2 regions of the Thermoanaerobacter ethanolicus JW 200 genome follow, and region 1 is predicted to be linked to the other one. Evidence: riboswitches for the same ligand, from Rfam matches in the RefSeq annotation. Region 1 holds a riboswitch; the other holds the start of a gene.
What was found. Region 1 has a riboswitch for S-adenosylmethionine ahead of EB239_RS10085 (methionine ABC transporter ATP-binding protein). Riboswitches for the same ligand answer to the same signal wherever they lie in the genome.
Positions count from the first base shown of each region.

Region 1 (7,732 bases):
TGGTGGAAGAATTGATAAAATATATCAACCTGTAAAAGAAGAATTAATCTTTATAATACGAAATAAAGGTAAAAACTATAAACTGCTATTGTCTGCTAATGCAAATTATCCAAGAATATATCTTACAGAAGAAAATAAAGAAAATCCTGCTGAGCCTCCAATGTTTTGCATGCTTTTGAGAAAATTTCTTCAAAGCGGCAGGATAATAGATATAAAACAAGTAGAATTTGACAGAATAGTAAAAATCGATATAGAAACAAAAGATGAATTAGAAAATCAAACAATTAAAACTCTAATTATTGAAATAATGGGAAAACACAGCAATATCATATTAATTGACAAAGCTACTCAAACGATAATAGATAGCATAAAAAGAGTATATTCCGATATGAGTAAAGTAAGAGAAGTACTACCTGGGAGGCAATATGTCTGCCCACCACTGCAAGAAAAGTTAAATATAAATAATCTTTCGTTACCTTCTTTTAAAGAAGCTGTTAACAACTACAAATCAAAAAAAATTGAAAAAGCCTTAATAGATATTCTACAAGGATTTAGCCCCACTTTAGCAAGAGAAGTTGCTTTTAGATGTAATGTATCTGACAGATTTGTAGAATCAATAGAAGATGAGCAAATTGAAAATCTATATCAAAACATAAAAAAAATATATGAAGATGTTTTAAGCTTAAATTTAAAACCTTGCATTGCTTTTCAGGAAAATGAAGTAATTGACTTTTCTTGTATTGATTTATCTCAATATATTACAAAAACTTTTTTCCCTACAGTGAACCAAGCTGCTTGTAAATTTTTCAGTGAAAAAGCAAATATAGTAAATTTGCAAGCAAGGTCCTCGGATTTAAGAAAAATCATCAACAACAATTTAGAAAAACTTTATAACAAATTAGATAAACTTCAACAAGAATTAAACGAAGCAAAAAATGCTGACACTTTTAGACTTTACGGCGAACTTATAACAGCAAATATGCACCTTCTAAAAAAAGGAATGGAAAGCTTCAAAACCATGAACTATTACACTGGCGAAGAAATTGAAATACCCATTGACAAAAAATATTCCCCTTCAGAAAATGCCCAAAGATACTTTAAAAAATACAGCAAGTTAAAAAATGCCAATAAAATAATAGAAAAACAAATATCCGATACTCTTGAGGAAATAACTTATTTAGAAGGTCAACTAGTGAACTTGGAAAATTGTACATTACCATCAGAAATAGAGGAAATAAAAAATGAACTGTCTGAACAAGGGTATATACATAAGCAGCAAAAGAAAAAAATATCACGGCAAACTCTTTCTCAACCATTGCATGTAGTATCTTCAGACGGTTTCGACATATATATAGGGAAAAACAACACTCAAAACGATTATCTAACGTTAAAATTCGCAAATCCTAACGATATATGGCTTCACACAAAAGACATACCAGGGTCCCACGTCATAATAAAGACAAATAACAAATCTGTGCCTGAAACAACTCTTATTGAAGCTGCAAAATTAGCCGCCAAATATAGCAAAGCGAAAAATTCTTCAAATGTACCTGTTGATTATACCTTAAAAAAATACGTAAAAAAACCTTCTGGCGCAAAACCAGGTTTTGTAATATATACAAACCAAAAGACCCTTTATGTAAATCCAGAGTAAGATGCTTTTTAGGCATCTTACTTCTTATTTTAAAGGCACACTAAATATAGGAATATATTTTCTTCTATTTTCTTGTATAACGCTCTCATACAAAAAAATTGTATCTACTAAAATAGCCTCTTTCTCTTGTTTTTCAAAAAGATTATTTACTTCTTCTATGTCAATGCTTAAACGTATGTCTCTGGCAATAGTAATGTGGGAAGTAAATTTTCTTTCATCTTTTGCAAATCCTATTTTATATAATTCTTTATCTATATTGTGATGCAATTTATTTAGAAATTCACTTTCTTCTGTTCCTATCCACAAAACTCTCATCTCCTTATCACCTTTAAAAAATCCTACTTCTGAAAGTCGTATGTAAAAAGGGCTGATGCCTTTTACTGCAACTTTTGCCGCTTCTTCTATTTTAGAAATAGCCTCTACTTCTATTTCTCCTAAGAATTTTAATGTGATGTGGAAATTATCTTTATAAGTCCATCTCCCTTTTACAGTATAATTTTTCAATGTTTCCTGAAATCTCACTATCTGCTCTATAGCTTTTTCGCCTATATCAATTCCAATAAAAGCTCTCATAATTATCCTCCTTGTTCACTTATTATTGTTATTATTTTCCTGGTAATAATTGTTTCTATTAATAAACTCCTCTTTTAAAATTCCCATTACATATTCATTTATGTACTTACCGTGCTTATATACTACTTCTCTCAATAGCCCTTCTTTTTTAAAACCACATTTTTCATAACTCTTTATTGCCCTTTCATTAAAATCATAAACCCTTAACTCTACTCGATGTAAATTTAATTCATTAAAAATAAAATCCAGTAGTAAATTTAAAGCTTCCGTACCATAGCCTTTATTTCTGTGTTTTTCTTCCCCAATCATTATTGCAATCTCACAGTTTCTATTTTTCCAGTCGACATTATTATATGAAACATTTCCTATATATTCACCTGTGCTCCTAAGTATTATAGCGAATTCTCCATTTTCTTTTGGATCTTTTTTTGTTTTCCACCTTTCTGCAACAGTTTCTACTGTAACAGGATATGGTATACCCGGCATCGTTAAATTTCTACTATCATCACTATTCCGAAACTCTACAAATTTTTCAAAATATTTGCTCTCAAATGGAACAAGTTCAATTCTATTACTTTTTAACATGACCAAAACCCTCCAAAGAAATTTTTAATTTATTATAGCACAAAAATCAGAAGAAAAGTGATCCTTTTTAAAAAGTTCAGTGTGCTTTTCACTAAGTTTATTTAACATTTCATAGGCTTGCATAACTGGTGTTAGTATATTATTGTAGACACTTTTGGATTAATTATTGCGATAACAATGACATTTTCGCTGGCTATTGACAAATTGCTTTTTAACCTATTGACAAAAGTTTATGTTGATGTTATTATCTAATTAAATTGCTGAAGTGAATAATAAAATAAAAACTCTTATCGAGAGCAGGTGGAGGGACTGGCCCGATGAAACCCGGCAACCGGTGGCCGAAAGTTTTAAACATGCGGCTGCACGGTGCTAATTCCTGCAGAACGTTGAGTTCTGGCAGATAAGAGGATTTAAAAAACCTCTTCGTACTGTCAGAAGAGGATTTTTTATTTTTATTTTGGGAAAGGAGGCTTTTCTTTGATCTATATTAGAAATCTTACAAAAGTTTATCATTCAGCTTCAGGAAATGTTAGGGCTTTGGAAGACGTCAACCTCAACATAGAAAAAGGCGATATTTTTGGAATTATAGGTCTGAGCGGTGCTGGAAAGAGTACTCTCCTGCGCTGCATAAATATGCTCGAAAAGCCAACTTCCGGTTCAATTGAGATAGATGGTGTTGAAATGACTCGGCTTTCTCCCTCTGAATTAAAAGAAATGCGAAAAAAAATAGGCATGATATTCCAGCATTTTAATCTGTTATCATCCAGAACTGTCAGAGGCAATGTGGCTTTTCCTTTGGAGATTGCCGGGCTGGACAAAAGGACAATCGATAAAAAAGTAGAAAATCTTTTAGAGCTCGTGGGGCTTTCCGACAAGGCCGACAACTATCCTTCTCAGCTTTCAGGCGGTCAAAAACAGCGGGTAGGCATAGCACGAGCCCTGGCTAATGATCCGAAAGTTCTTCTTTGTGACGAACCTACTTCAGCGCTGGATCCAGAAACAACTCTTTCTATTTTAAATCTTTTAAAAGATATAAATAGGGAGCTGGGAATCACCATAGTTCTCATAACTCATGAAATGAATGTCATTAAACAAATTTGCAATAAAGTAGCAGTTATTGAAAAAAGTCGTGTGGTAGAACAGGGACCTCTTATTGAAGTATTTAAAAAACCTCAAACAGAAACCGCACGAAATTTTTTAAAATCTGTAACTTTATCAGAAATACCTAAGGAATTAAAAGATAGGATTGAAAACTTGTCCCACGAACACTTGGAAGGCAAAATTATTAAAATTGCCTTTTTCGGCGAAATTACAACAGAACCTGTCATATCAAGCATTATAAGAAAATTTGATGTTGACACCAATATTCTCTATGGAAACATTGACCACATCCAGGGTATGCCCTACGGTACTCTTATAGTTGAGCTAAGAGGCAAAAACGGTGAAACAGACGCTGCTTTAAAATATCTAAAAGATTTGGGACTCGACGTGGAGGTGATTGAAAATGTCTGAAACTATAAACTTATTGCTGGTCGGAACGTGGCAAACTATATACATGGTAGTGGTATCAACGCTCATAGCAACAATTTTTGGTGTACCACTTGGTGTGCTGTTAATGGTAACTGACAAAGATCAGATACTGCATAACGAACCTTTAAACAAAATACTAGGTACTATTGTAAATATTTTCCGTTCTGTACCCTTTGTAATACTTTTAATTGTACTTATACCTTTCACCCGGTTGCTTGTAGGAAAAGCTATAGGAACCACTGCTGCTATTGTTCCACTTTCTGTAGCAGCTATCCCTTTTATGGGAAGGCTTACCGAAACAGCATTGAGAGAGGTAGACCGCGGTGTCATTGAAGCAGCCCAGTCTATGGGAGCTTCGCCTTTTCAAATTATAACTAAGGTGTTAATCCCTGAGGCTCTACCTTCCATAGCAGCAGGGGTTACTATAACTACTATAAATTTAGTAGGATATTCTGCAATGGCAGGTGTTATAGGAGGTGGTGGGCTAGGAGATTTAGCAGTAAGATATGGATATCAGCGATTTATGCTCGACATTATGCTTTATACCGTAGCAATTTTGGTAGCTATGGTACAACTAATTCAATTTCTAGGAGATATATTAGTAAAACATCTGTCAAGGAACCGGTAAATTATATTTAAAAAGTATTTCGGTAATATGTCAAGAGGGTGATAAAAAAAATTCAAAAAAAAATTTAATAAAATAACCTAAAAAAGGGCATAGCAAAGCTAACCATCACGCAATAAGCTGATGGAAATTAATGTAAAATATGGTTATGGGATAATATGTTAACTTATACAATCATCTCCTTTCATTATTGGGGATTTATAAAGTTTTTCTTCGCGCAGCAGAGCGAAGACTAACCTTACAGTTTTACGTGCAGTCAATACAAGAGCACGTTTATGCTTGTGAGTTTTGCTTTCTTTAAATTTGCGGGCATAGTATTGTGAGAACTCAGGTAAATACTTCCTGAGCTGGTCAGCTGCTTGAATAAAATAATATCTGAGATACTCATTACCAGTACGCTTGAGATATGTGTCCTCCGCTTTAAAATCAGCAGACTGGTACTCTGACCAATAAAGGCCGGAAAACTTTGCAAGGGCATTATCATTATCAAACCTTGAAATTCCGCCTATCTCAGATATTAAGCCGGCTGCGATGGTTGGGCCAATACCTTTTACTGATGTAAGACAAAGGAATTCATTGTTAAATCCTTTTACCTCATTAATAATGGCTTTTTCTACAGCTTTCTTCTGTTTTTCAAGGGACTGTAGATTATCAAAGCAAGACTTGATAACAAAGTTTAAAGAATCATCTACAGTAGCATTAATTCTATAAGACTTGTGAACAGCCTCTTGAAGCAATTTAGCTGTAGCTTCTGGATCATCAAAGCGATCTTTACTCTTGTCAACCAAAAAGCCGGCAAGCTCATCAAGCGGTCGAGCCGCAATATCATCAAGGGTGAAAAACTCATTAAATATTTCAGTAGCAGTTGCTCCAAAATTATTACTAAAGACTTTATTTTGGCACAAACCGCTAAACTTAAGGAACAAATTGCTGAGGAAATAATTTTTTTCTCTAACAATACTATTAACAATGTGAAAGCGATGGCGAGTAAGCCTCTGGAGAGCAAGATATCTAAAATCTACAGAACAAGATTTGGGGAGTCTACCGAATCTCAGTTTTTCAGCAATAGCAAAGGCATCAATCCAGTCATTTTTAGGTAAATTGCCGAGAGACTTTTTAAAAGCATTAATAATATTAGCATTAAAAGTAGTAATAGAAGGTTGATAAGGCTTAAGAGCAGAATGATCAGCCAAATAATACTGGAGGTGCCAGCCATAGACTGAAGTAGATTCCAAACCAATAAAGACCTTTTGGATATTGTATTTATTACAACACTCCAAGATACGGGAAACTATAACATCACAACCATGAGGGTTATTTTCTACAGAAAAACGAGAGGAAGCATCATTACCCTCCTGGTCGAGAATATGAACCTTGACATCATTCAGGCTTACATCCATACCAACAAAAAGCTTATTCAAGATTGTTACACCTCCTTTCAAAATTGATAAAGTAAGTAAAAGTTAATTTGAGATAACCCTAGCAACCAGATTATGTAGCAACCTCGCAATTAGCTCTTAATATATAAGCCTGAATCCTCTGCTGCCAGGGGCTTATATATGACAAAGCAGATTTCGCGTAAGAAAAGGCAAATCTGGTGTAGGGACCACACTTTAAAGAGCGGTCAAGCCGCATGGAGGACGAAAGCCTGTCCCACATTAACTTTACAGTATAATAATGCTACAAGTTATCTCAAAAGTAAATAATAAGGCCGAAAAAAGATGAGACGGCCGCGCCATGAATCCTGCATATTGCGCAATATTACGGATTCATGGCAATAGATAAGATTTTAGACAAGATGAGAATATTAAAGATTTCCAGTTATGAATGCGCTTTATTAAATTTTTAAGAAGTGAGACAAATTTATTGTCTTTAAAATTAATTATACGAGGAGGAAATTAAAGTGAAAAAAATTTTAACCGTAGTTTTACTATTTAGTCTTATAACACTTTTTATCTCAGGATGTGGAGCAAAACAAACATCCCAATCCCAAACACAGGACACATCAAAGATAACCATCAAAGTAGGAGCTACTCCAGTGCCCCACGCCCAAATTTTAAACGTCGTAAAACCTATACTTGCGAAAGAGGGAATTAATTTAGAAATTGTAGAGTTTACAGATTATGTGCAACCTAATCTAAAACTTGCTGAAAAAGAATTAGATGCTAATTACTTTCAGCATATTCCTTATCTTGAAGACTTTTCAAAGGAACATAATCTCAATTTAACATACATTGCTAAAGTTCATATCGAACCTATGGGAATATACTCACAAAAAATTAAAAATCTCAGTGAATTAAAAGAAGGTGCTACTATTGCCATACCAAATGATGCTACCAATGGCGGAAGAGCTTTGCTACTGCTGCAATCAGCTGGAATAATAAAATTAAAACCAGATGCAGGTATTAAAGCAACAGTAAATGACATTGTCGAAAATCCTAAAAAAATTAAGATTTCCGAGTTGGAAGCAGCTACTCTGCCAAGAGTATTATCAGATGTAGATGCAGCAGTAATAAATACCAACTATGCGTTGGAAGCTGGACTTGTACCCACTAAGGATGCTCTCTTTATCGAATCAGCAAATTCCCCTTATGTCAATGTACTGGTAGTTCGCAAAGGTGATGAATCAAGGCCTGAACTTAAGAAGTTAGCCGAAGCCTTAAATTCTCCAGAAGTTAAAAAATTTATCGAGGACAATTATAAAGGTGCCGTAGTACCTGCTTTCTAAACAGGAGGCGATCTTATTGTCACAATCTCATAAAATT
Region 1 covers NZ_CP033580.1:1,996,100-2,003,831, forward strand. Annotated here, with positions in the region: gene EB239_RS10070 (Rqc2 family fibronectin-binding protein) at 1-1,654, shown strand, start outside; gene thpR (RNA 2',3'-cyclic phosphodiesterase) at 1,679-2,227, opposite strand; gene EB239_RS10080 (GNAT family N-acetyltransferase) at 2,243-2,812, opposite strand; SAM riboswitch class I at 3,097-3,219, shown strand; gene EB239_RS10085 (methionine ABC transporter ATP-binding protein) at 3,290-4,324, shown strand; gene EB239_RS10090 (methionine ABC transporter permease) at 4,317-4,970, shown strand; gene EB239_RS10095 (IS110 family RNA-guided transposase) at 5,129-6,367, opposite strand; gene EB239_RS10105 (MetQ/NlpA family ABC transporter substrate-binding protein) at 6,871-7,695, shown strand; gene EB239_RS10110 (aspartate/glutamate racemase family protein) at 7,712-7,732, shown strand, end outside.

Region 2 (7,732 bases), 980 kb from region 1:
CTACCAGTAGCGCATTTTTCCCAACAATAGTATCTTTGTAAGTCACTTTAAAAGCACCCTTTACGTTTTCTATCCTCTCTTCTTTGTGCAAAGCAGTCTGTGTTATTGTATTTCTCACTCTTCTTAAAGCTTTAGACATAAAAATATTCAATCGATAAGAAAGTTCTCTAGCCAAAAGTTCTGACTGATTGTAACCTCTTTCGTCAAGTCTAATTTTGTGAAGAGGAACAGGTACTATGACATCGATAGGCCAGTCCATTTTTTTAACTGCATCAGCCATATAGTCTGCAAAAAAAGGTGCCAATTCTCTTTCTTTGAAATATTTGAACCGCCCTATTAAGTCTTTTACAACACCATCGTATTCAAAAGGACTTATATTTTGTTTAAATTCATGGCCATGCTCTAAGCAATCAAGACATGTTCCTTCATAGTCTATTGGTTTACCACAAATATTACACCTATTACCCTCAATAAATTTTAATGTGCTTTTGCATTTGTCGCATAAATATCCTGTTTTTATAGCAGTTTTACAAATAATACAGGTTGTTTTTGGTGGAAATAAAAGGTCTAAAAAAATCATCTTTTTACCCCTTACAATATTTTTTCTTATAATCTATATCGGCACTCTTCTGTTAAAATTAATTGAAAATTATCATTTTACACTAAATTCCCTTTTATTTAATGCAAAATTTAATTTACATACAAAAGTGCTTTTTTAAGCCTTGAAAGAAGCCCTGAATATCTTTTTGAGATTCTATTGTTGTCAATCATAAATTTCAAATATTTCTCTTGACCCACCAAAATAACCAATTTCTTTGCCCTTGTAACGGCAGTGTACAAAAGGTTTCTTGTAAGTAGCATAGGAGGCCCATAAGTAATTGGCATTATGACAACAGGAAATTCACTGCCTTGGCTTTTGTGCACTGTTATAGCATAAGACAAATTTAGTTCATCCAAATCAGAAAAGTCATAAGTGACAAATTTTTCATCGTCAAAATATACAGTCAATTCCTGTAATTCTTCGTCTATTGATTGGATTATTCCTATATCTCCATTAAACACTCCTTCTCCTTCTTCCTCGCCTTTTTTCCATTTTATCTTGTAATTATTTTTTATTTGCATCACTTTATCCCCTACCCTGAAGACAAACTCCTTCATTATTTTTTCGGCTTTAGTTTTGTCGTGGGGATTTAATGTTTTTTGCAGTTCTAAATTTAAATTGTGAACACCAATTATCCCCTTTCTCATAGGGGTGAGTACTTGAATATCATTAATAGGATGAAATCCATAAGCTTTAGGAAGTCTGTTTGTCACAAGTTCCAATATGGTTTTTAATATATCCTCTTGTGTGTTGGCATTTATAAAAAAGAAATCACTATTTTTATCGTTATAGGTGGGATATTCTCCATTATTTATCTTGTGAGCATTTACCACTATCAAGCTTTGCTTTTGCTGTCTAAAAATTTCTTTTAACCGTATCACTTTTACTATGCCACTGTCTATTATATCTCTTAGGACATTTCCCGCTCCAACAGATGGAAGTTGGTCAGCATCCCCTACTAAAATCAGCTTTGCTCCTATAGGTATAGCTTTTAATAGAGCATTCATAAGCAATATATCTACCATTGAAGCTTCGTCAACTATTATAACGTCGTATTTTAATGGGTCTTTTTCATTTTTGTTAAATCCCTTCCCTTCTTCCTCCGAATAAGTATACTCTAAAAGCCTATGAATAGTTTTTGCCTCTTTTCCAGTAGCTTCTGTTATCCTTTTTGCGGCTCTTCCTGTTGGGGCTGCAAGAGCCACTTTTTTACCAGCTTTTTCAAAAATACGTATTATACAATTTATTATCGTAGTCTTTCCTGTGCCTGGACCTCCCGTTATGACAACAACAGAATTTTTAACAGCTTCTTCTACAGCCAATTTTTGATTTTCTGCCAACAAAATACCTGTTTCTTTTTCAAAATTTCTAATTTCTTTTTGGACATCTAAACCTAAATCTTCATTTTCCATTAGTGTCATGTTAAACAATCTCTCTGCTGTGTGTAATTCAGCTATATAATAAGGTATATAGTAGATTCCTACAGTATTATCTTCAAAAGTTTCAATATGTATTTTTTCATTTTGTACTAAAAGCACAAAAGAATCTTCTACTTCTTCTTCGCTTACTTCTAACAAACTTGCTGCTTCTTTTTTTAACAATTCTTTCGGCACATAGGTGTGACCATTTGCCGCATACTGCATCAAAACATATCGAGTACCAGAAGATATGCGATATAGAGAATGAGGGTCAACTCCTAGGTTCTCTGCTATTTTGTCTGCAGTTTTAAATCCTATTCCAAATATATCGTCAGCCAATCTGTAAGGGTTTTGCTTAATAATTTCAATCGCGTTGTTTCCGTATTCTTTATAAATCTTTATAGCCATTGCAGTAGAAATGCCGTACCCCTGCAAAAACACCATCACTTCTTTTATGCCCTTTTGCATTTCATAAGCTTCACAAATTCTTTTTATCTTCTCATCGCTTAGACCTTTTATTTCTTTTAATCTTTCTGGTGCAGTTTCAATTATATTCAAAGAATCAACGCCAAACTTTTTTACAATTTTTCTTGCTGTAACAGGACCTATTCCAGGAATTAAGCCAGAAGATAAAAACTTTTCTATTCCTTCTAAGGTGGTGGGAGCCAAGGTTTCATAATTTAAAACCCTAATTTGCTCTCCGTAATCAGGATGTTCTACCCATTCACCTTCAATTTTAATTCTTTCCCCAATGTTTACATAAGGCATATAACCTACAGCAGTAACTGCTAAACCTTGGGTACTTAATTCTAAAACTGTATAACCATTTTGTTCATTTCTAAAAATTATTTCTTCAACTACACCTTCTATGTCAATCATAGCCGATTCTCCTGTTTTAATTCTTTTCTTTATTTAATTTTACCTTATATTTAAAGCAAATTAAAGCCAATTCATTTCTTTTTTTCAATTTTTGTGGTATAATTAAGGTAGCGAAGCGTTTACAAAACATAAATTCTATGGCATTTAAAAAAGATATATAAAAAATGCCAGAAGCCCGGGTTTACCCGGGCTTTCAAATTTATATTCCTGCCAACTTTTTTAATATATCTACTTTGTCTGTTTTCTCCCATGGGAGGTCTAAGTCGTGTCTTCCAAAGTGGCCATAAGCTGCAACTTGTCTATAAATAGGTCTTCTCAAATCTAAATCCCTAATTATAGCTGCAGGTCTTAAATCAAAAACTTGTTTTACAATTTCCGAAATCTTTTCATCTGATATTTTACCTGTGCCAAAAGTATCAATACCTATTTCAAGAGGGGTAGCAACACCTATCGCATAAGCCAATTGCACTTCACACTTCTTAGCAAGTCCTGCTGCCACAATATTCTTTGCTACATACCTTGCAGCATAACTTGCGGATCTATCAACTTTTGTAGGGTCTTTGCCTGAAAAAGCCCCGCCCCCGTGCCTTGCATATCCGCCATATGTGTCTACAATAATTTTTCTTCCTGTAAGTCCGCTATCACCTTGAGGTCCACCAATTACAAACCTTCCTGTGGGATTTACAAAAATTTTAGTCTTATCATCTATCATATTTTCGGGAATTATGGGTTTTATTACATGTTCAATAATATCTCTTTCAATAGTATCATGGTCAATCTCAGGTGCATGTTGAGCTGATACTACAACAGAATCTACCCTCACAGGCTTATCATCTTCATACTCTACTGTTACTTGTGTTTTACCATCTGGTCTTAAATAGCTTAATGTCCCGTTCTTTCTAACTTCCGCAAGTCTTCTTGCAAGCTTGTGAGCTAGCATTATAGGCATAGGCATTAATTCTTCTGTTTCATCGCAAGCAAAACCAAACATTAAACCCTGGTCTCCAGCGCCAATAGCCTCAATTTCCGAATCTGAAAGTTCTCCTCTTTTAGCTTCTAATGCCTTGTCCACACCGAGGGCAATATCCGGTGATTGCTCATCAATAGAAGTGATAACCGCACAAGTATCAGCATCAAAACCGAATTTTGCTCTAGTATAGCCAATCTCTTCTACTACTTTCCTTACAACTTTTGGAATATCTACATAGCACTGAGTAGTAATTTCTCCCATTACTAAAACCAAACCGGTAGTTACAGCAGTCTCACAAGCAACTCTGGCATAGGGATCTTTTTTCAAAATTTCATCTAATATTGCGTCAGAAATCTGATCACAAATTTTATCAGGATGCCCCTCTGTGACTGATTCAGATGTAAACAGTCTACGCATTTTTTTCTATTCCTCCTTAAAAACAAAATAAAACCCCTTCCAAAAGAAGAGGCCCATACCCTCATCTTTCAGAAGCATGCTTCTGAGAGAATTAGCACCTTGTCCTATAGGACAGGTTGCTGGGTTTCATCGGGCTCTTTCCCTCCACCTCTCTTGATAAGAGCATGTTATTAAATTTTCTGATGTTTACTATAGCACACTTTATCTACTATGTCAAATATTTTTGCATCAAAAAAGAGCATGCCAAAACATGCTCTTTTCTTTAAAAAATTATATTTAAAATGCTACAAATTTTTCTCCAGGAACTCCACATACAGGACATTTTTCTGGCAATACATCAACAGAGGTATATCCGCAAACAGGACATATGTAAACTTTTGATATCTTTATATCTTCTCCTTTTAATGCTGCTTCTTTTGCTTCAGTGTACAATTTTGCATGTATTTTTTCAGCCTCAATAGCATAATGTATGCTTTTTTTAGCTCCAGATTCCTCTTGAAGTTCTGCAACAGCATTATAAGCAGGATACATCTCTTCTACTTCAAAGGTTTCCCCTTCTATAGCTTTTTCAAGATTTTCTACTGTATTTCCAACTTCTCCAAGAGTTTTATAATGATTTGTGGCATGTACCAATTCAGCATAGGAAATAGCCCTGAAAAGTCTTGCAATATTAGGTTTGCCTTCTTTTTCAGCTACATCAGCAAAAATTTGATATCTCATGTGAGCTTGGCTCTCTCCTGCATAGGCTTCACTAAGATTGTGTCTCGTCATTTCTCTCATAAAAGATTCCTCCTTAATCAAATTTTTATTAATAAATAATTATTTTCTCTTTCAAATAATATTATACTACACTTTTTTACCATGTCAAGATATTTGAAGGAGAAAAATAAAAAAAGACCTCACGGTCTTTTTTTCAATGGTGGAGGGAGATGGATTCGAACCATCGAAGGCGACAGCCAACAGATTTACAGTCTGCCCCCTTTGGCCACTTGGGTATCCCTCCACAATATTTAATTTTTAGACTTGTGCAAAATTCAGAAGCCTTAATTTAAGCCATTCTACAGACATACTTTTTTCCTATCACTCTTGAATTTTTTATCTTTTATGTAGGATTTCCCCTCCCATTTGTCGAATTATTATATATACACTATAAAAAATTTTTTAAGAAGGAGGAAATCCTACATGTACCAGCTTCAATTGCTTTTAAATATACCTGAACTCTTTACCTCTCAGTCTAAAATTGATTTCTATTCTTCTATGTTTGAAAATCTTGACCTGTCTTCAATACCTGAATTCCCTTCCTCTAATCCTGGCCGTAAGGGTTATTCTCATCATGCACTTTTTAGAGCTTTTATTGTCATGAAAGCTGAAAGATTCGGCACAATTTCTGACCTTTTAGATTATCTCCGCAATAATCTTATCATTGCTCATCTTTGTGGCTTCGACATTTCTAAACCTCTTCCTTCTTATTGGACTTTTCGCCGTTTTATTAATGACTTCTCTCATGATTATTTGACCTCTATTTTTCAAAATCAGGTCAATATCCTCAAAAATATGGGTATTATCTCCGGTGAGTTTATTTCCATGGATTCTACCCCTATTAAAGCTAACACTAAGTTAAATAACCCTAAGTCTTTTTCTAAAAATAAATTCTCTAAAGATAATCAGCCTAAGTCAGATAAGGATTGTAAATTAGGCGTTTATTCTGCTTCTAACGATTCTTCTAATAAACGCTATAAGTTTTATTGGGGCTATAAAAATCACATTATTGTTGATGCTATCTCTGGTTTACCCATCGCTGAAACTACTACCCCCGCTGATGCCCCTGATTTTGAAGCCGCTTTATCTTTGCTTGAGAAGACTAATAAGTGGTTTAACCTTAAGTATGTTAATTTTATTGCTGATAAAGGCTATGATGTTAAGAAACTTTATAATTATGTTAGAAATATTCTCCACGGTCATTGCTTTATTCCTCTTAACAAGCGTAATTCTAAAAATCCCCCTCTGACTGATGATGGTTATATGGTCTGTGAAGCGGGTATTAAAATGCTTAAAGATGGCAAGCAATATTTTGATGGTTTTATTAAGCAAAAATTTGTTTGCAAGTTCTGTAATTCTAAGGATGATTCTGCCTGCCCTATAAATCATCCTAAATATTTTAATGGCAAAAAGCATAGAGGCTGTACTAAGTATGCTATTATATCTTCTGATTATAGGTCCTCTATTAATAGAGACTCCCTATATTTTAAGGCCGTCTACAAATTGAGAATTGAATCAGAAAGATATAATTCCCGCTTTAAAGCTCTGGATTTTGAAAAGGCTTATGTTAGAAATATTAATTCTGTGAGCAACCTTAATACTTTTGGCCATATTACTTTGCTTACTGTCGCTATTGTAGCTATTAAATTGGGCAAATATGATGAGTTTAGATCTCTTGTTGCTTTGATGCAATCGGCCTAATTTTTATTGAATCTATTTCATGCCATTTTTTAACATTTGACTTCTACAGGATATTTATGCCCTTTTTTAGCTCCTCTTTTTGTCTTTTCTTTTCCCTTACCACTTCCTTTATGTTTGATTGTCAGTGTTGATTACTATATATTGTATGTCATACATATTTTGGTTTTTGTTCGTGATTATTTTAATTAATTTTGCACATCCCTATTTAATTTTTGAAAATGGTGGTCGCAATAGGACTCGAACCTATGACCCCCTGCTTGTAAGGCAGGTGCTCTCCCAGCTGAGCTATACGACCACAATGGTCGGGATGGAGGGACTTGAACCCCCGACCCCATGCTCCCAAAGCACGTGCGCTACCAACTGCGCCACATCCCGACATCAGTGACGAAATAAATTATAATAGAAAAAATGAAATTTCACAATAGGCATAGAAGCTTAAAAATGGCCGTTTTATTGATTTATCGCTTGTAATCTTTAAATTTTTTAAGAATACGTCATATTTTAAATCAATTGATTTAAAATAGAAGCAAAGAATTTTTTGAATTTTTTCTTCAAACTAACTCTATCCTTAGGATAAGCTTAATGTTTTAACTTTATCTACTCAGCAAATAATAATATATTAACCAAATATTTATGTTTTTGTAATACACCTGTAATAATGCAATGGTACAATTAACCTGTAAAAACACAATAAAAACCAACTGGAGGGATATAATTGAGAATTAAAAAAATCTTATCTTTATGCATCAGCTCTCTTCTACTATTTTTAGCTTTTCCAATGCAAAATGTAAAGGCCGATACATATACAATCCTTGAGGCAAAAGAATTTGCACAAAATTTAAGTAAAGGAGTAGTACATAAAAATATAACCTATTTTACGACTGAAGGATGGATAAACATTAACGTGTTAAAAGTGGACTTAACTGATAAATATACTGATGTATCAGTAATTTTCAATCCTACTGGCATAAAAGATAGAATGCCAGT
Region 2 covers NZ_CP033580.1:1,018,592-1,026,323, reverse strand. Annotated here, with positions in the region: gene EB239_RS05050 (ComF family protein) at 1-580, opposite strand, end outside; gene recD2 (SF1B family DNA helicase RecD2) at 691-2,898, opposite strand; gene metK (methionine adenosyltransferase) at 3,098-4,285, opposite strand; SAM riboswitch class I at 4,344-4,448, opposite strand; gene EB239_RS05035 (rubrerythrin family protein) at 4,562-5,065, opposite strand; tRNA gene EB239_RS05030 (tRNA-Tyr) at 5,203-5,288, opposite strand; gene EB239_RS05025 (transposase) at 5,468-6,745, shown strand; tRNA gene EB239_RS05020 (tRNA-Val) at 6,965-7,040, opposite strand; tRNA gene EB239_RS05015 (tRNA-Pro) at 7,045-7,120, opposite strand; gene EB239_RS05010 (phosphodiester glycosidase family protein) at 7,461-7,732, shown strand, end outside.
Region 2: another riboswitch for S-adenosylmethionine. It lies ahead of metK (methionine adenosyltransferase); the one in region 1 lies ahead of EB239_RS10085 (methionine ABC transporter ATP-binding protein).